Regions from separate parts of the Sinorhizobium sp. BJ1 genome, predicted to be linked through region 3. Evidence: predicted binding sites of a transcription regulator. Region 3 holds the regulator's gene; each other region holds the start of a gene.
What was found. Region 3 encodes LexA, which represses DNA repair genes until DNA is damaged. Its sites were predicted from a motif close to TGTTCNNNNTGTGTTCNG; they were not measured.

Region 1 (7,096 bases), on a different contig from region 3:
AAGGGTCACCGTCGCTACATCGCGAAGCCTGACATTGCTGCCGAGGATCAGGTTCTCGAACTGCTCGGGCGTCTGCAGGTCCGCCGTCGCGCGCACCGAAATATCCTGGCTGGCGCTCGTCAGCGACCCGGCAGGCACATCATAGGAGGCATTGGCAAGCGCCTCGCGCAGATTGGCGACGGTAACGCCGCGCCCGGCGAGCTTGGCCTGATTGAGGTCGATGCGGAAGATCTTCTCCTGGTCGCCATAGACGGTGACATCGGCGACGCCCTCGACCGCCGCCAGCCGGTCGCTGATCTCGTTCTCGACCAGCAGAGTCATGTCTTCCATCGACATGGTGTCGGAGGTCAGCGCCAGACGCATGATCGGCTGGCTGTCGGAATCGGCCTTGACGATGCGCGGCTCCTCCGCGTCATCCGGCAATTGGCCGGTGATCCGCCCGAGCGCGTCGCGGATATCGTTGGCCGCCTGGCCGATGTCGGTCGTGTCGGAAAATTCGAGCGTCACGCGGCTGCGGCCGAACGACGACGAAGAGGAGATGCCCTTGATGCCCTGGACGCGCGACACAGCGCCTTCGATGACCGAGGTCACCTCGCGGTCGATCGTCTCGGGCGAGGCGCCCTCGAACTCCGTCGTGACCGATATGACCGGTTGGTCGACCTGCGGCAGCTCGCGGATTTCGATGCCGTTCCAGGCGGCAAGACCCGCGACCACGATCAGCATGTTGACGACGAGCGCGAAGATCGGCCGGCGGATGAAGAGCGCGGTGAAGCCGGTCTTTCCGCCCTGCCCGCCGGCCGAACTGCCATGGTGGCCGCCTATGCCGATGTTCATTGCGTGTCCTCCGCCACCTTCTGCTCGCGCTCGGACCTCGCTTCACCGGCGATGCGGACCGCGCCGCCATCGCGCAGCCGCTGCACACCCTCCGTCACGATACGGTCGCCCTCGGCGACTTGCGCCTCTACGAGTACCCTGTCGGGATTGCGCTGGATGATTTTGATCGGCACCCGTTCGCTCTTGTCGCCATTGACGCGCCAGATATAGGACCCTTCCGAACTCCACTGGACTGCCAGCGGATCGACGGTCGGGTAACGATCGCCGTCAAAGGCCATCATGACGGAAAAGGACATGCCGGCGCGCAGCATGTCGTCCGGATTCTCCAGCCGCGCTCGCACCCTGAGCGTCCTACTCGCCTGATCGAGACGGTTGTCGATCGCATGGATGGCGCCGTCCAACTGCCGCCCGGGCTGCGCCACTGCATTCGCCGTGACGGGCTGCCCGACGGAAATCTTGCTGGCAAAGCGTTCCGGCACCCAGAAGTCGACAAGGATCTGCGATCGGTCGTCAACGACTGCGATCGGCGTCGATGTGGTGACGTAGTCGCCGACATTGATGGTGATGATGCCGACGATGCCCTTTGAAGGCGCGACGATGTCGCGCCGCTTGAGATCCAGTTCTGCCGTCCTGAGCGCCAGTTCGGCCGCCTGCATGGCGATCTCCGCGTCGCGGACCTCGACCGCAGTCACCGCGCGCGCCGTTCCGAGATTGCGATAGCGCTCGACCTTTTCCCGGGCGCTGTCACGCGTCAGCCTGGCCTGCTCGGCGGCAATCATCTGCTCGTCGTTGTCAAGCCGCGCGATGATCTGGCCTTCCTCGATCCGGTCGCCGGATTTTACCAGGATTTCCGTGAGATTGCCCGTCGAAGCAGGCGTCACCGTAACCGAACGGATGGCTTCGCCGTTGCCGATGGCGTTCAGGCGGTCGTTGACGATCGCGCTTTCCGCCGGCCTCACGACCACGAGCGCCCCGTCCGAGAAGCCGCCGCGCCCACCTTCTCCGCGCCCGCCATTGCGCTGTCCTGCGGCGCCTTCCCCCCCTTGCGATCCCGAAAGCGCATCGATCAGCGGATGCGAAACACCGATCGCCCCCAGAGTTTCTCCCGCTCCGGGTACAAAGCGCACCCAGACGGCGCCCCCGACGACGAGAACGACGAGGCTGATCGCCAGTTGCTTCAAAAAGCGCATTCATGTCTCCGAATAAGATACGCGCTCCAGCGCGGCGCGTACCGGCGGAACGTTCCGAGTTGTCGAGAGTATCGTTATTAGCGCGCCTTCGGGCAATCTCGGAACGCCATCATTACGCATTTGTAATGAAAGCAGAATTTGATGTCCGCATCATGGCGCTCCAGCGCTCAGCTCCACCGGATAACCAGGGTTTACAGCCGCCGCGGCTCGGCTATTCTGCCGCTGAAGCCGGACGTTGAAGCGCGGGGAGAAAGCACATGTGCGATGCATGCGTGATCGAATCGGTAAAGCAGCAGATGTTGTCGCGACGCGGCTTCTTCCGCGCCACCGCAGTGGGAACAGCGGGCGTTGCAGCCGCCGGGATGGGAATAGCGCCGTCGGCGCTCGCAGCCGGCCATGCCAGCGCCACCGACCTCACCCATGAACTCCATGAAGAGTTCCCGACCTTCTTCGGCCAGCAGCAATTCTTCCGCGAGCAGAAATTCAACTATGCCGAACACACGTTCAACCTGTTCGAGCTCCGGCTGAACGAACACACCGGCACGCATGTCGACGCGCCGCTGCATTTCTCTGTCGATGGTCTTTCGGTCGCCGAACTGCCGGTCGAGAAGCTCATCGTGCCGCTCTGCGTCGTCGACATTCGCGAGAAGGCCGCGGCCGACCCGGACGCGCAGGTGACGCCGGACGAAATCAAGGCATGGATCGCCACCAACGGCGACATCCCGGAGAACGCCTGCGTCGCCATGCTCTCCGGCTGGTCGGCGCATGTGAGTACGGACAAGTTCCGCAACCCGGACAGCGAGGGCAAGCTGCACTTTCCGGGCTTCCACGTCGAAACCGCCAAGTTCCTGCTCGAGGAAACGAAGGCGGCCGGGATCGCCGTCGACACGCTCTCGCTCGATCACGGCATATCGCCAGATTTCGCCACCCACCGCGCTTGGCTGCCGGAGGGCCGCTGGGGGCTGGAGGCTGCAGCCAATCTCGACAGGCTGCCGGCCAAGGGCGCGACGCTCGTTCTCGGCGCGCCGAAGCACCGCGGCGGCACCGGCGGTCCGGCGCGCGTGTTCGCCCTCGTCTAGGAACCGCGAGAAGGAGGCAGCATGAGCACCGTCGCCCCGCCGTCCGATCCGGAAGCCAACCCGCGCGTGAAGGCGGTTTTCGACGATATCCGCGCCACCCGGAAATCGGACTTCGTCAACAATATGTGGCTCTGGCTCGCCTTCGATCCGGACCTCCTGGAACGCACCTGGGCGGAGGTCAAGGCGGTGATGGCGACGCCCTCGGCGCTCGATCCGCTGGTGAAGGAAATGCTCTATATCGCCGTCTCCGTCACCAATGGCTGCGGCTACTGCATCCATTCGCATACGGCCGCCGCCAAGGCGAAGGGCATGAGCGAGGCCGCGCACGCCGATCTGCTGCGCGTCATTTCGCTGGCCGCCAAGACCAACCAGCTGGCGACCGCGCTGCAGGTTCCTGTCGATCCGGTCTTCGACGCCATGGCCGATCGATAGCGACGTCAAAGCGCGCTCCTGAAAACGCCAGTCTTTCCACAGGCTTGCTCGGATGCGACGAGACTCCGGAATAAAAGAGGAACATCCTTTCTGGCCTTTCGGTCCCGAATCACTACATTGGGCCGCATGAGCAAAGGTTTCGACGACATTCCCTTCTTCGACGAGGAGCCGGCGCCGCGCAAACCCGCGCCTGCCGCCGGCGGCATCGCCGCGCGCGCCATGGCCGCCCGCGACAAAACCCAACGGCCGGACTATTTCTCCGGACTCAATCCGGAACAGCGCGAAGCCGTCGAAACGCTTGAGGGGCCGGTCCTGGTGCTCGCCGGCGCCGGTACCGGCAAGACGCGCGTGCTGACCACCCGCATCGCTCATATTCTTTCGACCGGCCGCGCCTACCCGTCACAGATCCTTGCCGTGACCTTCACCAACAAGGCGGCGCGCGAGATGAAGGAGCGCATCGGCGTGCTCGTCGGCCATGCGGTCGAAGGCATGCCCTGGCTCGGCACCTTCCACTCGATCGGCGTCAAGCTCCTGCGCCGCCATGCCGAACTCGTTGGGCTGAGGTCCGATTTCACCATCCTCGATACCGACGACGTGGTCCGCCTGATCAAGCAGCTCATCCAGGCGGAAGGCCTCGACGACAAACGCTGGCCGGCCAAGCAATTCGCCGGCATGATCGACACCTGGAAAAACAAGGGCCTCGACCCGGCGCACATCCCCGAAGGCGACGCGCGCGCCTTCGCCAACGGCAAGGGCCGCGAGCTCTATGCCGCCTATCAGAACCGGCTGCTAACGCTGAATGCCTGCGACTTCGGCGACCTGCTCCTGCATCCGATCCGGATGTTCCGCGCCAATCCGGACGTGCTCAAGGACTATCACGGCAAGTTCCGCTACATCCTCGTCGACGAGTACCAGGACACCAATACGGCGCAATATATGTGGCTGCGGCTCTTGGCGCAGCGGCACCAGGGGTCGCGGGGAAAACACCAAGTTTCGCCTCAAGAACACCCCTCCCCAACCCCTCCCCACAAGGGGGAGGGGCAAGGCCGTGCGGCCTCCTCCCTTTCCACATCGCACGCGAGAGATGAGGACACGGCGGCGCGTCAGTCTAGCCCTTCCCCCTTGTGGGGAGGGGTTGCGGAGGGGAAATCCCACGGCACGGCGGAAGGGAAGCCCCACGTCAACATCTGCTGCGTCGGCGACGACGACCAGTCGATCTATGGCTGGCGCGGCGCCGAGGTCGACAACATCCTCCGCTTCGAGAAGGATTTCCCCGGAGCCAAGGTCATCAAGCTCGAGCGCAACTACCGCTCGACCGAACATATCCTCGGCGCCGCCGCGCATCTGATCGCCCACAACGAGGGCCGGCTTGGCAAGACGCTCTTCACCGAGCGCAGCCATCCGGACGACGAGAAGGTGCATGTCCACGCCGCCTGGGATTCGGAAGAGGAAGCACGCGCCGTCGGCGAGGAGATCGAGCAGCTCCAGCGCCAGAAGCACAAGCTGAACGACATCGCGATCCTGGTGCGCGCCTCCTTCCAGATGCGCGAATTCGAAGACCGCTTCGTCACCCTCGGCCTCAATTATCGCGTTATCGGCGGCCCGCGCTTCTACGAGCGGCTGGAAATCCGCGATGCCATGGCCTATTTTCGCCTCGTCTGCCAGCCGGCCGACGACCTCGCCTTCGAGCGCATCGTCAACACGCCGAAGCGCGGCCTGGGTGATACCACCGTTCGCAACCTGCACGACTATGCTCGCGCCCGCGACATTCCGATGCTTGCCGCCGCAACCGAGATCATCGACACCGACGAGCTGAAGCCGAAGGCACGCAAGGCGCTGTTCGACGTCGTCACCGATTTCCGCCGCTGGCAGACTTTGCTCGAAACGACGCCGCATACGGAGCTTGCCGAGCAGATCCTCGACGAGAGCGGCTACACCGCCATGTGGCAGGCCGACAAGTCCGCCGAAGCGCCGGGGCGGCTCGAAAACCTCAAGGAACTCATCCGCTCGATGGAGGCCTTCGAATCGATGCGCGGCTTCCTGGAGCATGTCGCGCTCGTCATGGATGCCGAGCAGAACGAGGACATGGATGCCGTGTCGATCATGACGCTGCATTCGGCCAAAGGCCTGGAATTCGACACCGTCTTCCTGCCGGGTTGGGAGGAAGGGCTGTTCCCACACCAGCGCGCCCTCGACGAAGGCGGCCGCGCCGGCCTCGAGGAGGAGCGCCGCCTCGCCTATGTCGGCATCACCCGGGCCAAGCACCGCTGCCATATCTGGTTCGTCTCGAACCGCCGCATCCATGGCCTCTGGCAGTCGACGATGCCCTCGCGCTTCCTGGACGAACTGCCGATTGACCATATCGAAGTTGCCGAGCAGGACGTCTCCTATGGCGGCTACAATCGCGGCGGCTACGGCCAATCGCGCTTCGACAAGGCCGACCCCTTCGAGAACACCTACCAGACGCCCGGCTGGAAACGCGCCCAGCAGCACCGCACAGACGCCACCCGCGACAACTGGGGTACCCGCTCCGGTCACGCCGTCGAGCGCATCGGCTACGGCGAGTCAGGTCCCCGCACCCGCACCATTGAAGGCGAACTCATCGCCAAGTCGACGACCGCGGAACCCTCGCGCTTCAGTGTCGGCGACCGCGTCTTCCATCTCAAATTCGGCAACGGCAACATTGCCGCGATCGAAGGCAACAAGCTGACGATCGATTTCGACCGCGCCGGTCAGAAGCGCGTGCTGGATGGATTTGTCGAAAGAGTGTGACGGGGCGACCTCAAATCACCATCCGATACATCACGAAGCCGGACTTCTCGGCGACCTTGTCGTAGAGGCGCATCGCCTTGAGGTTCGTCTCGTGGGTCAGCCAGTAGACGCGCGACGTGCCGGCTCGTCTTGCCGCTTCGAAGACCCCGTTGATCAGCGCCTCCCCGACCCCGCTGCCGCGCGCCGCCTCGTTGATGAAGAGGTCCTGGAGATAGCAATTCGGCTGGATTGCCGTGGTGGTACGGTGAAAGATGAAGTGCGTGAGCCCGACCAGCCGGCCCTTGCTCTCGGCAACCAGGGCATGCATTGGTTCATAGGCATCGAAGAAGCGCGACCAGGTCATGTAGGTGATGTCCTGAGCGAGAGCGCTTTCGCCCGAGCGTCCGTAAAAGGCATTGTAGCCTTCCCAAAGCAGCAGCCACTGGTCGTAATCGCTCCGGACGAGCGGGCGGATGGATAGGTTTACGCTCATTGCAGACCCCACCGGAAAGGCCGTTACGGGGGCGCAGCATAACCGTTGATATCGGCGAGGTCTATGTGCCAGCCGCGTGCCGTTCATCACTCAATTTCATCTGAACCCGTCGAGCCGTTTCCCTCTGCGCTTCCTGGGCCCTCCCCCTTGGCGCGCCCCATGAGGGCGATCACCTCGGCGTCGGTGGTTTGCTCGAAATCGTCGTAGTAGATGCTGACGGCATGGAAGGGATGGGGCGTCGCGAGGCAGACGACCCGGTCGACTTGACGGCGGAGGCTGGCGATCGCACTCGGCGGAGCCACCGGAACGGCGATCAT
Region 2 (7,096 bases), 120 kb from region 3:
TCAAACAAGACATGACGACTCCGAACGCTCATGGTCTCAACCACGCTTCACGTCGCCAGTCTTCCTTCCAAACCTTGACGTTTGACCAGCCTCCCAAGAGGCGACGACTGTCGCATCTCTAACTGGCTCATATGTCGCATCTCTAAAATGCCGCTACACAACAAGGTCGCATAAGATAGATTATGGAACATGCAATACGTGGCTAGAGGCCGCACGTCCCAATCTAAATCAACATCTTGCAGGCAAATTCTGTCAGCGGACTTTAGGCTTCTTCCGTCGATGGCATATCGATCTCGAACTCCAGCCGCATCATGTCGTAGGCCGGCTCGACATGCTCCGGCGTCTCGTCGAGCACAACGTCGTAATCCAATGGCACATGCATGTGGGTCAGCACCGCGCGCTTCGGCTGCAGCCGTTCGATCCAGCCAAGCGACTGCACCAGCGACAGATGACTTGGATGAAATTTGTACTGCAGCGTGTCGAGGACAAGCAGATCGAGCCCACTGAGCTTGTCGACGGTTTCGGCCGGAAAGTCGCTGACGTCGCTGCAATAGGCAAAATTGCCGATGCGGAAGCCGAGCGAATGGATATTGCCGTGGAACTGCAACAACGGCTGGAATGCAATCGGCCCGCCGGCGCCTTGAACGGTAAACGGTGGAAGATCTTCCGGCATGACGTGCGGCTCGACGATCGGCGGATAGCCGCTTCCAGGCGGCGATTCCAGACAGTACCGAAATCCGTCGCGAATCCGCCCCATGGTAAAGGCGTCTGCCCAGATCGGCACACGCTTGCGATTCTCGATAACGAAGCCGCGCAGGTCGTCGATCCCGTGCAGATGGTCCGCGTGGGCGTGGGTATAAAGCACGGCATCGATGTGGCGGACATTGGCCGCCACCATCTGGGTACGGAAATCCGGCCCCGTATCGACGACCACGGTCGTCTTGCCGCCCTCCGGTGCGATTTGCTCCACGAGCAGAGCGGCCCTCGAGCGACGATTCCGCGGGTTTGACGGATCGCAGGCGCCCCAATCGCCGGTGATGCGCGGCACCCCGGGCGACGAGCCGCAACCCAGGATCGTAAAGACGCGCCGGAACGCCATGTCAAAGCCTCGGCATCTTAGCGAAGATCCGAAGGGCGTTTTCCGTGGTGATCTCCGCGATCTCCTCCTTCGAGACGCCGATCGTTTCGGCGAGCACTTCGGCCGTATGCGCAACATAGCCCGGCTCGTTGCGCTTGCCGCGGAAAGGCTTCGGCGCCAGATAGGGCGCATCCGTCTCGACAAGCAGCCGATCGCGTGGAACCGTTTTGGCGATGTCCCTCAGTTCCTGCGACTTCGGAAAGGTGAGAATTCCGGAAAAGGAGACGTAGCCGCCGAGTTCGACGCCGATACGCGCCAGTTCGGCTCCAGACGAAAAGCAATGGAGAAGGAAAGGAAAGGCGCCCTTCCCGGCTTCCTCCGTCAGGATCGCGGCCATGTCGTCGTCCGCCGACCGGCTGTGAATGACGAGCGGCAAGCCGGTTTCACGAGCCGCCGTTATGTGGCGTCGCAAGCCTTCCGCCTGGGCATCGCGCGGCGCGTTGTCATAGAAATAATCGAGCCCCGCTTCACCGATCGCAACGACCTTCGGATGCGCCGACAGGCGGACGAGATCCTTCGTCGTGACGTCCAGTTCTTCGTCGGCGTTGTGCGGATGCGTGCCGACCGAGCAGAAGACGTTCTCATATTCCTCGGCGATCGCCAAAATCGTCTCGAACCGTTTCACACGGGTCGAGATTGTCACCATCTGGGTCACGCCTGCCTGCCGGGCGCGCTCGATGATCGCGTCGCGCTCAGCGTCGAAGTCCGGAAAATCCAGATGGCAATGCGTGTCGATCAGCATGGGTTCGCTCTCGCTTACGCTTCCGGCGCGACGTAACGCGGGAAGACCGGCTTCGGCGCCTCGAGCGGCGTTCCGGGCACCAGACGGCCGGACTCGCCGAGCTCGGCGAAACTGCGCTTTTCCGCAGGAACTGCCAGCAGATCCAAGAGCTTACCGGCCGAGTCCGGCATGAAGGGTTGCAGAAGGATCGCGATCTGACGCACGACCTCCGCCGTTGCGTACAGCACGGTCGCCATACGCTCCGGATCGGTCTTCTTCAGCGCCCAGGGCTCCTGGCCCGCGAAATAGCGATCCGTCTCGGAAACGACGGCGATGATCGCGGCAAGCGCGCGGTGGATGAGCTGCTTGTCCATTTCCTCGCGCGTCGCCTGGAGTAGCGAGTCAGCGGCAGCGAGCATTGCGCTATCCTCTTCCGTCAGCGCTCCGCACGCCGGGATCTGGCCGTCGCAGTTCTTGACGATCATCGATAGCGAGCGGCTGGCCAGATTGCCGATCCCGTTGGCGAGGTCGGAGTTGATTCGGGTCGCGATCCCCTCCTCGCTGTAGCTGCCGTCCTGGCCGAAGGAGACTTCCCGCAGGAAGAAATAGCGGATCTGATCGAGGCCGAAATGCTCGACGAGGTTGAACGGATCGACCACGTTGCCGAGCGACTTCGACATCTTCTCGCCCTTGTTGAGCAGAAAGCCGTGCGCGAAGACGCGCTTCGGCAGCGGCAGTCCGGCCGACATCAGGAAGGCCGGCCAATAGACGGCATGAAAGCGAATGATGTCCTTGCCGATGACGTGGATATTTGCCGGCCAGAACTTTGCTCGCGGCCCTGATGGATCGGTCAGATAGCCCGTCGCGGTGACATAGTTCGTCAGCGCATCCACCCAGACATACATGACATGGGAAGGATCGTTCGGGACACGGATGCCCCAATCGAACGTCGTGCGCGAGACCGACAGATCCTTCAGGCCCGACTTGACGAAGGAGATGACCTCATTTCGCCGCTCGGCCGGGCCGATGAAATCCGGGTTCTCCTCGTAATGCTTCAGGAGCTTTTCCTGATAGGCCGACAGGCGGAAGAAGTAGCTTTCCTCCTCCACCCACTCGACCGGCGTTCCCTGAGGCCCGTAGCGCACGCCGTCGCCGCGCAGTTCCGTCTCATTTTCCTGGTAGTAGGCCTCGTCGCGGACGGAGTACCAACCGGCATAGGAATCCTTGTAGAGATCGCCCGCCTCGCCCATGCGGATCCAGATCGCCTGCGATGCCTCGTGATGTCGCTTCTCCGTTGTGCGGATGAAGTCGTCATTCGATGCGTTAAGCAGCTCGGCCATCTTTTCGAACTCGGCAGAGTTGCGGTCAGCGAGCTCCTGCGGCGAGATGCCTTCCTTCCGCGCCGTCTGCTGCATCTTCTGGCCGTGTTCGTCCGTGCCGGTCAGGAAGAAGACCTCGCGCCCGTCCAGCCTCTGATAGCGCGCCATGGCATCCGTCGCGATCAACTCATAGGCATGACCGATATGCGGTTTGCCGTTGGGATAGGAAATCGCGGTGGTGATGTAAAACGGGGACGTGTCTCTCATGGCGGACTTCGACTTACCTCGGATCGGAAACTACCGCTGCTATTAGCGCATCGCCTTTAGGTAGGGAACCGCCGCGCCAGAAAAAGCCTCACCGACAAGTGTGCCGCTTTCTTCCGCGGACGTTGACATCTGCGGCCATCAGGAACAAAACAGAAACACGGAAAAAGGGGAAATGCCGTGCTAAGCGACCTCAAGGACAAATTCGAGAAGGCTTCGGCCGCCTATGCGGCCGAGCACGCGATCATTCGCGATCCGGATTGGTACATTCTGAAGCTGCAGGAAGAGCTGGGTGAGCTCACACAGGCATGGAACAAAGCGAGCGGTCGCGGCCGAAAGCGCGGCGCGCCGATCGAGGAACTGCGCCGGTCGCTTGCGGATGAAACAGCCGATCTCCTCGGCCACGTCCTGCTCTTTGCGCACAACAACGGTATCGACCTTGCCGCGGCGATCGAGCGGAAGTGGAAATTCAGGCCGGCCCTATAAGGCGTCCTTCAGATCATCGAGCAGTGACAGGATCGTCTGCTTGCGATCGAGATTGTACGCGTCGCTTAAATTCAGGCGCTCGGTAAAACTGCTGGAGAGCCTTGCAAAGCGCTCGGCGCGGCCGATGTCGCCGGCAATCGCCGCCTCGCGCGCCAGTCGCATCACACGCCCCATGAGGAGCGACGAGAAGAAGTCGTAGATCGTTTCGCCATCCTTCGCCGAAAGGATATCGGCAAGCTTGTGCATCTGCTTGCGGACAGCTGGCCCCTGCCCTCTAATGACGTCCTCGAAGGCGGCGGCGATATCGACGCCGCCATAGTTGATCAGCTTCAGCGCCTCCGAAACGCTGCCGCTCGCCGCGGCAACGATCGCATCGGCGTTCGGACCCGTCATTTCGAATCCCAGATGGGTGAGCGCCAGGCGCATGGAGTCGGCCTCGAGCGGCTTCAGCCGCAGCGGCAGACAACGCGAACGGATCGTCGGCAGCAGCTTGCCCGGCGCGTGCGTCAGCACCAGGAAGAGCGAGCGGCGCGGCGGTTCCTCGAGAATCTTCAGAATGGCGTTGGCCGCATTGCGGTTGAGGTCGTCGGCAGGGTCGATGATGACGATGCGCCAGTTCCCCGTTCCCGATGTCTGCCCGAAGAACTTTCCGGCGCGCCGGACCTCGTCCACAGTAATTGCCCCTTTCGCCCTGCCCGTCTTCTCATCGACGGGGCGCGTCAGATGCAACAGGTTGTGCGACGCGCCGGAGGCAAGCTGGCGCGTGACGATCGAAGTCGGAACGGGGTCTGCGAGGTGCTCCGGCGCCTGCGCAGGCTCCGGATGGCTGAGCACATGGTTGGCGAATCGGAAGGCGAGCGTCGCCTTTCCAATGCCTTCCGGACCCTCGATGAGGATCGCATGGTGACCCTTGCCGGACCTGTAGCTCTGCGCCAGAAAGGCTTCGGCATCCCGATGGCCGAAAAGCTTGCTGTTTTCGACGGGAGCGACTGCCCCTTCGAGCACGCCGGGACGTTCCATCGTCATGACGCCGCTTCCACCCTGGACGGTTGCGGTTCGCCATCGCCCGGCAGCAGCGCTTCCACGTGCCTCAGCACTTCTGCGGCGATCACTTCCGGCGGACGCGTCGCGTCGACGACACGGCACCGTTCCGGATCGGCCTCGGCAATATCCAGGAAGGCCTCCCGGCGTTTCTCGTGCGTCTCCAGCTGCTCCTTCTCGAACCGGTCAGGCCCCTCATTGGCGGAACGGCGCCGGGCGCGTTCGAGCCCGACCTCTGCCGGCAGGTCGAAGATGATCGTCCGATCGGGAGTGACGCCGTTGACGGCGACGCGCTCGAGCGTTTCGACGAAGCCCGGCTCGAGATTGCCGGTGACCCCCTGGTAGACGCGGGAGGAATCCATGAAGCGATCGCAAAGGACGATCCTTCCCTGCTGCAAGGCGGGCCGGATGACTTGCTCGACATGATCGCTGCGCGCCGCCGCGAAGAGAATCGCTTCCATGCGAATGCCGAAGGGCTCCGCCGCGCCTGACAGCAGGACGTGTCGAACCGCCTCCGCGCCGATGGAGCCACCGGGCTCCCGGGTGGTCAGCACGTCATAGCCTCGGGCACTGAGCGAATCGGCAAGAAGGCGCATCTGGGTCGACTTTCCCGCCCCTTCTCCACCCTCGAATGTTACGAACAAACCCTTTGTTGGCGACACAAGTTCTTCCAGATCGGCGTGCATATCGGTTCTGTTTAGCCGATTGATCTGACGGAAGGAACCGCCAAGCGCCGCATTTGTCACAGCCAGAAGAACAGGAGTTCCTGAAGCGCATCGAGCGCACGGCTAGTGAGCGTGCCGGGTTCTACCGCCTCGGCCGTTTTGACCGGAACTTCCCTCAGCAGCTTGTCGCCGTTCCAGAGTTTGACGACGCCCACTTGCTGACCGGCCGCCACCGGCGCTGCCAGTGGCCATTTATAGACGATCCTCGCCGTCAGCCGTTCCGGATTGTTGACCGGAAGCAGCAAATCGACCGGGCCGGCGGCAACCAGCGAGACACGAGACGCTGCGCCGCCATAGACGCTCGCTTCGCCGATCGTTTCGCCATTGGAGAAAATGCGCCTTTTCTCGAAGTTCGTCATCGCCCAGTCGAGTACCCGGCGACTTTCTTCCGTCCGCTCCTTGTCGGTTTCGAGGCCGCCCATCGCCAGATAGACCCGGCGGTCGCCGCGCTGCATCGATGCGGCAAGCGAGAAGCCGAAGCCCTCCGCAAACCCCGTCGCCAGCCCGTCGACACCGACATTGGCGGCAATCAACGGGTTCTTGTTGCGCTGCAGGATCTTGTTCCATTCGAATTCCGGCTGCGCGTAGAGGCGATAGAAATCCGTATGCGCCTCGCGCAGATGGCGCGATAGCGCCACGAGTTCGCGCATCGTGATCCTGTTTCCCGGATCCGGGAGGCCGGTTGCGTTCTTGAAGGTCGCAACCGGCATACCAAGTTCGCGCGCACGTGCCGTCATCCGCTCGGCGAAGGCAGCCTCGCTGCCGGCCAGGCCCTCGGCGAGGATGATGCAGGCGTCATTCGCCAAGTGAACGATTGCACCTTGAACGAGGTCCGCAACGCGGATCTGGGATTTGATAGCAGCAAACATTGTGGACGTGCCGGAGGGCGCGCCGCCCGTGCGCCAGGCATGTTCGGAGACCGGGAAAACCGTCTCGGGCGTCAGTTCCCCTTTGTCCAGAGCCTCGAAGACCACCTCCATGGCCATCAGCTTGGCAAGCGAGGCGGGCGGTACGGGCTCATCTTCGCCGCGGGCAAAGAGCACGGTCCCGGTTTCCGCGTCGATGAGATAGATCTGCTTCGCCTTCGTATCGAAGGCCGGCGTTTGCGCCGCCGCCTCCCCCTGAGCAATCGCGGCCAGGATGCCCACGATCGCGAACCACTTCATGCGCATGAGAAACTCCGGTTTCTACACGGGCATAGCAGCGCAGACACCCCCGTTCAACCGGCGTCAACAGGATCAAATGGCGCCTTGCTGCCGCTTTGCATAGGCAAGGATCGACTCGGGCGTCAGCGGATTGGGGTCGACCATGATCGCTTCGAACGGCGAGGCCTTGTCGCTGACCCGCACTTCGACATAGGCCGCAGCATAGGCCAAGGTGCCGTCCGGCAGCGGGATCAATT
Region 3 (7,096 bases):
AAGTGAGGCTGCTAATACAAATGCTTTGTCGATTTGCCAAGCGGTTTTTCAAAAAAAATCTACGGTGCCGGTTGCGGGCCTGTGGAGAAAGCACCAACTGTTGGGAAGTTGGATGAAAGAGGCGTGATGACGAACGGCGGCAAGAAGAGGTACTTCGGCATCGATCCGCAAACGCGTCAAATCGTGCTCGGCAAGTGGCGGATCCCGTTGCCCGACTCGCCTGTATTGCGGATTTTGATCGGCTCGCTACTTGTTGTTTGCGGTCTGCTCGGCTTTCTGCCGGTCCTCGGCTTCTGGATGGTTCCGCTCGGCTTGCTCGTCCTGTCCCACGACATTCCTGCAGTGCGCCGTGCCCGCCGCAAGCTCGCCGTCTGGTGGGCCCGTCGACGGGGAACGCAGAATTCATCGGGGAAGTAGGCCACGCTCCGCAGCGACGCCGATTGAAACGCCATAAATCGCAGGCACCAACGGTGCCGCCTTGCAGGCTGTTCAAAGCTATTTGCGAATGTCCTTTTTAGACCTCTCCCTCTTGCGCTCCACATGGATTCGTTTTAAACGCCCGCCATCGCTCGATTTTCCGAGCACGAGAGGCCTCGTGGCGGAGTGGTGACGCAGAGGACTGCAAATCCTTGTACCCCGGTTCAATTCCGGGCGAGGCCTCCAAACAATTCCTTAAATATCACCGCTCAGCGCGATCGGTTTGAATCGCGCCGAAGGCCGGACATTCGAAAACGCCGGGTCGGCCTATCGCCCGCACCGGTCTCTACGCCTTCTCGACGTTCTCCGCCATGGCGTTCGCGTTCGCGCGCGAATTGCCGGCTTCCTTGATGATCTTTCGAGCCTGTTCTTCGGTGAGCTAGGGCTGTTCCGCAGCAACGCGGCGACGATCGCGCCCCGGGGATTTCCTGACCTCTGCCATGTGCTTCCTCCGACTTTCGCCGAATGACGGCGCCGAAGGAGGTAAGTCCCGTCTGTTGTGGCAGTGGGAACGACCGGGGGCTTGCCGGACGTGAGCGGTTCCAGGCAAAAGATAGTTCGGTGGTGGCCCTAATATTTGCGCCCGAGGCAGACGAACACTTAACAAGTCGCCAAGACTGCCCAAGCCGCTCAGTGATAGCGCCGCATCAGGCCGACGAGTTTGCCCTGAATCTTTACCCGGTCGGGACCGAATATCCGGGTTTCGTAAGCCGGATTCGCGGCCTCGAGTGCGATCGATGCGCCCTTGCGGCGGAATCGCTTCAAGGTTGCTTCCTCGTCGTCGATCAGCGCCACGACAATGTCTCCCGGGCTGGCGGTGCTCGTGTTTCGGATAATCACCGTATCCCCATCGAGGATGCCCGCCTCGATCATCGAATCGCCCTTGATTTCGAGCGCGTAGTGCTCGCCATTGCCGATCATCTCGACCGGTACGGAAATTTCGTGGGTGTTGTTCTGAATGGCCGAAATCGGCACGCCCGCGGCGATCCGCCCCATGACGGGCACCGTCATGGACGCGCTGTCGACCGGCGTCGGCGCAGGCTTCGGCGCGAGCGGGGGCTTGCCCAGGCTGCCCTCGATGACGCTCGGCGAGAAGCCGCGTCGCGGCTGAGAGGGAGCCGAATAGGCCTCGGGCAGTTTGATGACCTCGAGCGCACGGGCCCGATTGGGAAGCCGACGAATGAAACCGCGCTCCTCGAGCGCCGTGATCAACCGGTGGATGCCCGACTTCGACGCGAGATCGAGCGCATCTTTCATCTCGTCGAAGGACGGCGGGACCCCGGATTCCTTCATCCGTTCGTGAATGAACAGAAGCAATTCCTGTTGCTTGCGGGTCAGCATGCGCGTCACTCCAGATTCGCGAAACAAATCAAGAACAGAAACTATCCGTTCCATATGTGTTCCGCAAGCACTTAATATTCCGTGAACTTTAGCCGGGCGTCGAGGCGCGTCGCGGCAACCGGGAGCATTGCCGGACCGGAGTGACAAAGTGTTGGCGAGAGGCGCTTTCGGCGCAGCGTCGCACCTCGGGCGAACGTCCTCTTCGTCCGGGGGGACCTGCGCGTCGGCCTGACGAGCACTTCCTAGTAGGCGAGACGCAACCCGCCGGGGCTAAGAACGTCGAAATCAGGTTCAGGATAGGGGCCGTACCATTGGGTGTAGGTTGTGTTGCCCGTTGCACCCGTCGAAGCGCATCCTGAAAGTGTGAGAAGCGTGATTGCAGTGACGGCGATCAGAGATTTGAGGGGCATGATGTTCTCCACTTCCGGGAGTTGCCGATATGCAATGATGCCAGTAGCTAAGTCTCTCTCAAATCACGCTCTTTGGCAAGCGAGGGCCGATGCCAGAAGTCCGTTTCGGTCCGTGTAAACGCCGTGCCACCAACCTCCAGGGGTCCGGCCGGCGTTCCTTTACTTTCGGGACAGGCGATCGCGGCAGGTGAGGCGCGAATGCAGTTTCTGGTGGTGTTCCGGCGAGGGAAATCCTGGTGGAGTCGAAGGGAGTCGAACCCTCGACCTCCGCAGTGCGATTGCGGCGCTCTCCCAACTGAGCTACGACCCCAGCAAACCAAAGTATATAGGCGGATTTCACCGCCTTCGCCAGTCCATCCTTGTGCCGGGACGACCGCATGTTTTCCTAAAGTTGGGGTCGAGAAGGGTACGCGCCGCGGCGCCCGCTTCTTCACGGGGTGAGGATTTGCTCGAGTGTCGCGGCATCCTCGAGAAAGGCGGCCGGGTCGTCATTGGCGACGAATTCCAGCATCGCAAATCGCCGCCCGATCCAGCGAGACCGCGGAAGGGCGGAGAGGATCGTGCGCCAGTAGTCGGCCGCCGACGCCAAGGGAAAGCGGTTACGCTCCCGGTCCCAGGCGAAGACGTGGACATGGGACACATGCTGACCGACCCGCGCGACCTCGGCGAGCGCCTCCTCGACCGCGAGCCCGGGCCGCGGCTGCCAATAGAGATAGACATTGTCGTGGGCGATCGCCTCGATCAGGCGGCATGCCGAATCGGTCGTGTCCGTCAGGGATTGCGGATGATATTCCAACGACACGGTCACCTCGTGCCGCGCGGCCTCGGCGCCCATGTCGCGGATCGCATCTGCCGCAGCGCGTCTCTCAGCGGCGTTGTAGTCCTTGGAATCGCGCCGGCGCGTGCCGGGCCAAATGCGGATATTCGAGGCTCCGAGCGCGGTCGCACTTTCAACTGCGCGCACGAATTCGGAAAGGTCGTCGGTCGGTGGCGCGACGTAGGAGCCGTAGGATGTCGTCAGTCCAGCCCTTTTGCTGAGGCGCCCGACAATCCGGGCTATGGATGTCTTCCCGGGAGGAACATGAGCATCCCCCGCCCATTCGGCTGCGGCAATCCGGGCTTCTCTGGCCAGCTCGACAATTCTGTCCGGGGGCAAGCTACGGAAGGTGACGGTGCAGAGGCCGGCTTCGAAATTGCTCATGCCATGCGCTCCAAGTCGCTCTTGTGGATCTCGAATAGCAGCGGCCGATCCTCAAGAAAACGCTCGATTTCATCGACAGCCATTTCGCCGAGACGTGTCCTTTCGAGGCCGACGGCGCCGGCGATGTGCGGGGTCAGGAAAACGTTCGGCAGATCATAAAGAGGCGACGCATCTTCCGGCACCTCGGGATCTGTGACGTCGATGACGGCGTTGATCGCGCCCGTCTTCAACCTGTCGATGAGCGCGGTTTGATCGACGAGCGCCCCCCGCGCCGTGTTGATCAGGGTTGCCCCGTCCATCATCAAGGACAGCCGCCGTGCGTCGATCATGTGCCTCGTCTCGGGCAGCGCCGGCGCATGCAGCGAGACGATGTCCGAGTTCGCCATCAACGTATCGAGTTCAACTTTTTCCCCACCGAGGCCGGAAGCGCATTCCTGCCCGACCAGCGGATCGTAGAGCAGCACCCGATAATCGAAGGGGCGAAGGAGGTCGATCACCCGTCTTCCGATCCGCGAGGCGCCCACTATGCCGATCGTGCGGCGATAGTTTCCAATCGCCTGTCCCTGCAGGATCAGGGTCCGCTGGCGTCCTCTGTCGGCGGCATAGAGATCGCGGAAGCGAAAGACCTGCTTGCCCGCAAAAATGATTGCCGCGAGCGTGAACTCTGCGACAGGCACGGCATTGGCCACGGCCGCATGGCTCACGGTTATTCCCGCATCAAACACAGTCGTGTCGATCAGGCCCTTGACCGTTCCTGCCGCATGGACAACGAGGCGAAGGCGGGGCGCCGACCGAAGAACGGCCGCATCGAAGCGTGGAGCGCCCCAGCCGGTTACCAGGATTTCCGCTTCGGCGAGCAACCGCTTCGACCGGCTGTCGCCGAACACAGTCATCGGTTGCGGATCGAGTATGCGCGCAAGACCGTCGACCCGCGCGAGAAGTTCCGGCGTCAGGACGTGTTCCGTCCTTTCGGGCTGCATCGCAAAAGCCAGCGCCGGGCGGGTCATGGCTTGCGCCCCGGCGCCTGCATGGCACTGACGGTCACGCCTTGCTCCGCGATGGCGCGCAACGCGGCGATGTCCGGGGCGGCGGGCGGAACGTCCCAGTCGCTCGTTACGGCCGAGATGTCGCGAACCGCCAGGACGGCACAGCGAAGAATCGTTTTGCCAGCGGGAATCGTAGCCCGCAGTTGCGGTATCAACGTCTTTGCGGCGATGAGGTTGGTATTTGGTGGCGCCTTCTGCGCCAGACCTTGGCGCGCGACCATCGAGCCGAGGTCGCGAATTCCGCTGAAATCCTCTTCCCCGATGGCATAGGCCTCGCCTGTCGACGCGGAAAGCGTGTCGGCCTCGAAGTCTCGTCTGGCGATGGCAAAGCCGCCTTCGGCTGTTTCAAGCGGCCTCGGAGTCGTGATCCGGTGCACTCGCACATGCCAGGGTGAGGCCGGCAGCAGCCATGTCTCAACGACAACATCCGGCCAGGGCAACCACCTGGAAAAGAGCACATTGCCATCAAGCCGCGCCTCTTCGTTGGTCTCGCGCACGCGGTAATGAATGCCGTCGTCACTGAAAGCCAGCATGGAATCGAAGGCCCCGCCGGCAAAGGCCCGTTCGTCGCTCTCGACGCTGAAGCCGTAGCGCGTCGAATAAGCGAATTTCGCATATTTTTCCGAGCCGAAGCGCATCTGCCGGTTCTCCTGGCCGGAGGAAAGCGCCACGACGTCACCCTTGCAAGGCATCATCACCATGCCCGGATGACGGAGCGCAACCGTTTCGGAGGGCGGTGAAGGAGGCGTTTCCGTGAAAGTCCAGAACGGATGGTCATTGTCCACTGCGAGCGGCAGGAAGGCCTTGAACGCCCAATAGGGCGAGCCCGCCGAATTGTAGTTTTCCGACATCAAGAGGTTCGGATAGCTGTAACCGATCGACAGCACGCCGTCCCTGTGCGTCATCGGCTTGTCGGCCCACCATCTGAGGTGGCGAACACAAAGCCCCTTGATCTCGCCCCAAGGCAGCGCCTCGAGATCGGCGAAGGCCAGCGCCGACCAGAAACCGGCGCAGGCGAAGCGATAGGTGAGGCTGCGGCCAAAGGGGACGGTTGCTCCATCCTCGGCGAACCAGTGACGAAAATCCTGAGCAAAGGCGAGGGCGCGCTCGCGATAGCGCTTGGCGTGGTCATCCTCGACGAGGCGCGAGTAGATGAGGCTATAGAAATGCATCGCGAAGGGGATGTAGTGATCGACGCGCGGCACATTGCCGTCCCGATACCACCCGTCCGCAATGTAGAAGCCATCGAGCTCGGAGAGATAGGCATTCGTCAGGCTGCGGTCGTATTCTACGCCCAGGCGATCGAGGGCGATGTCGACCAGGATGCGGAAGAACTTCCAATTGTTGTCGGCGTAGTCGAATTTCCGCGCATGCAGCAGATAGGCGACAAGATTGTCCCGCGCCCGGCCGTTCAGCGGGTCCCATAGTTTCTCCGGCACCAGGGCAAGCGCGAAGCCGAGGGCGGCGAGTTCGACCATGCGCTGGTCGCGGTTGTTCACCTTGCCCCAGAATTCCGGATGGTTCGGATCGGTGCCGTTGGCGATGCCTTCGGCATAACGGTGCCAATGGGGGAAATCGCCGCCACCGGCGGCAAACGGCGCAAGGCCCCACAGAGGCCTCGCGAACCCCTCGAGATCGGCAGCGGCCCGATCGAAGTGGGCGGCCGCAGCGTCAAGGCGCACGCGCGCATTTCCCTCGGAAAAATAAGGCAACAGCGGATCGAAGAGGCCCAGCAGGGCGCGCTGCATGTCGCTGCGCGTTTCGAGTGGATTGGTGGCGAGCGGATTGGCACTGGCGGGATCATAGGTCATGGGCGCTGTCTCTGGTCCAAGCTTCCGCCGGGCACAGGGATCACCGCGTGAGACACATGCCGGGCGGGCGCCTCCCGATGATGGAGACGGAAATGCATCATGCCGATCGCCTCGCGACCAAGGGCGACGCGGTCGACACGCATCGTCGCAAGCCGGGGATTGGCCATCTCGGCGCAAGGCAGGTCGTCGAAACCGATGACGGCGAAATCCTCGGGCACGCGCCGGCCGATCTCCGTGACCGCCTCGAGAACGCCAACGGCGATAAAGTCGTTCATGCAGAACGCGGCGGAAAATCCGCCGTCCTCCGCGAGCGCGGCGAGCGTTGCCGCATGCGCCTCGACGCTGGAATTGCTCTCGAACGGCAGGCGGATGACGCGCGCTTCGCCCCCATCAACCGCGGCGACTGCCGCCTCGAAGCCGCGAACGCGCTCGCGGATCGTGTGCCGATGCGATCCGGTCAGGTGCAGTATGCGGCGATGGCCTGCATCGATTAACCGCTGCGTCGCCGCGTAGGCGCCGAAGAAGTTCGCGGGCGAGACACCGTCGAAACGCATCTGCACATCGGTGCCATTGACCAGAATGACAGGGGTGCCACTGTCCTCGAGCCATTTGCAAAGGACATCGGCCGGATCGATCCCCACCAGGAAGAGCCCTTCTGCGCCGACGGCCTGGAGGTGCTCGCGCACAATTTCCGGCGTCGCTTTCGCCTCCCGGACAAGGCGAATATCGAACGGCATGCCCAATTTGGCCGCCTCGGAACGTAGGCCCTCGACGATGCCCTCATAGAAGACGCTGAGCCCTCCGGTCACG

Region 1: CO676_RS08015 (UvrD-helicase domain-containing protein) is a predicted target of LexA. The motif match lies at 3,602-3,619, and genes of this name have one in related genera.
Region 2: CO676_RS10085 (MazG nucleotide pyrophosphohydrolase domain-containing protein) is a predicted target of LexA. The motif match lies at 3,586-3,603, and genes of this name have one in related genera.

The regions. Positions count from the first base shown of each region.
Region 1 covers NZ_NWTH01000004.1:398,586-405,681, reverse strand. The annotation lists gene CO676_RS08035 (efflux RND transporter permease subunit) at 1-834, opposite strand, end outside; gene CO676_RS08030 (efflux RND transporter periplasmic adaptor subunit) at 831-2,024, opposite strand; gene CO676_RS08025 (cyclase family protein) at 2,282-3,103, shown strand; gene CO676_RS08020 (carboxymuconolactone decarboxylase family protein) at 3,125-3,535, shown strand; gene CO676_RS08015 (UvrD-helicase domain-containing protein) at 3,662-6,307, shown strand; gene CO676_RS08010 (GNAT family N-acetyltransferase) at 6,318-6,779, opposite strand; gene CO676_RS08005 (phosphoribosyltransferase) at 6,866-7,096, opposite strand, start outside.
Region 2 covers NZ_NWTH01000005.1:335,732-342,827, reverse strand. The annotation lists partial or broken gene CO676_RS10105 (ISNCY family transposase) at 1-13, opposite strand, end outside; gene CO676_RS10100 (MBL fold metallo-hydrolase) at 263-1,099, opposite strand; gene CO676_RS10095 (TatD family hydrolase) at 1,101-1,880, opposite strand; gene metG (methionine--tRNA ligase) at 1,895-3,445, opposite strand; gene CO676_RS10085 (MazG nucleotide pyrophosphohydrolase domain-containing protein) at 3,623-3,928, shown strand; gene CO676_RS10080 (DNA polymerase III subunit delta') at 3,923-4,954, opposite strand; gene tmk (dTMP kinase) at 4,951-5,655, opposite strand; gene CO676_RS10070 (D-alanyl-D-alanine carboxypeptidase family protein) at 5,712-6,866, opposite strand; gene CO676_RS10065 (septal ring lytic transglycosylase RlpA family protein) at 6,933-7,096, opposite strand, start outside.
Region 3 covers NZ_NWTH01000005.1:451,225-458,320, reverse strand. The annotation lists gene CO676_RS10645 (hypothetical protein) at 127-417, shown strand; tRNA gene CO676_RS10640 (tRNA-Cys) at 590-663, shown strand; gene lexA (transcriptional repressor LexA) at 1,108-1,818, opposite strand; gene CO676_RS35190 (hypothetical protein) at 2,061-2,228, opposite strand; tRNA gene CO676_RS10620 (tRNA-Ala) at 2,463-2,538, opposite strand; gene CO676_RS10615 (TIM barrel protein) at 2,659-3,429, opposite strand; gene CO676_RS10610 (hydroxyacid dehydrogenase) at 3,426-4,436, opposite strand; gene CO676_RS10605 (DUF2264 domain-containing protein) at 4,433-6,286, opposite strand; gene CO676_RS10600 (LacI family DNA-binding transcriptional regulator) at 6,283-7,096, opposite strand, start outside.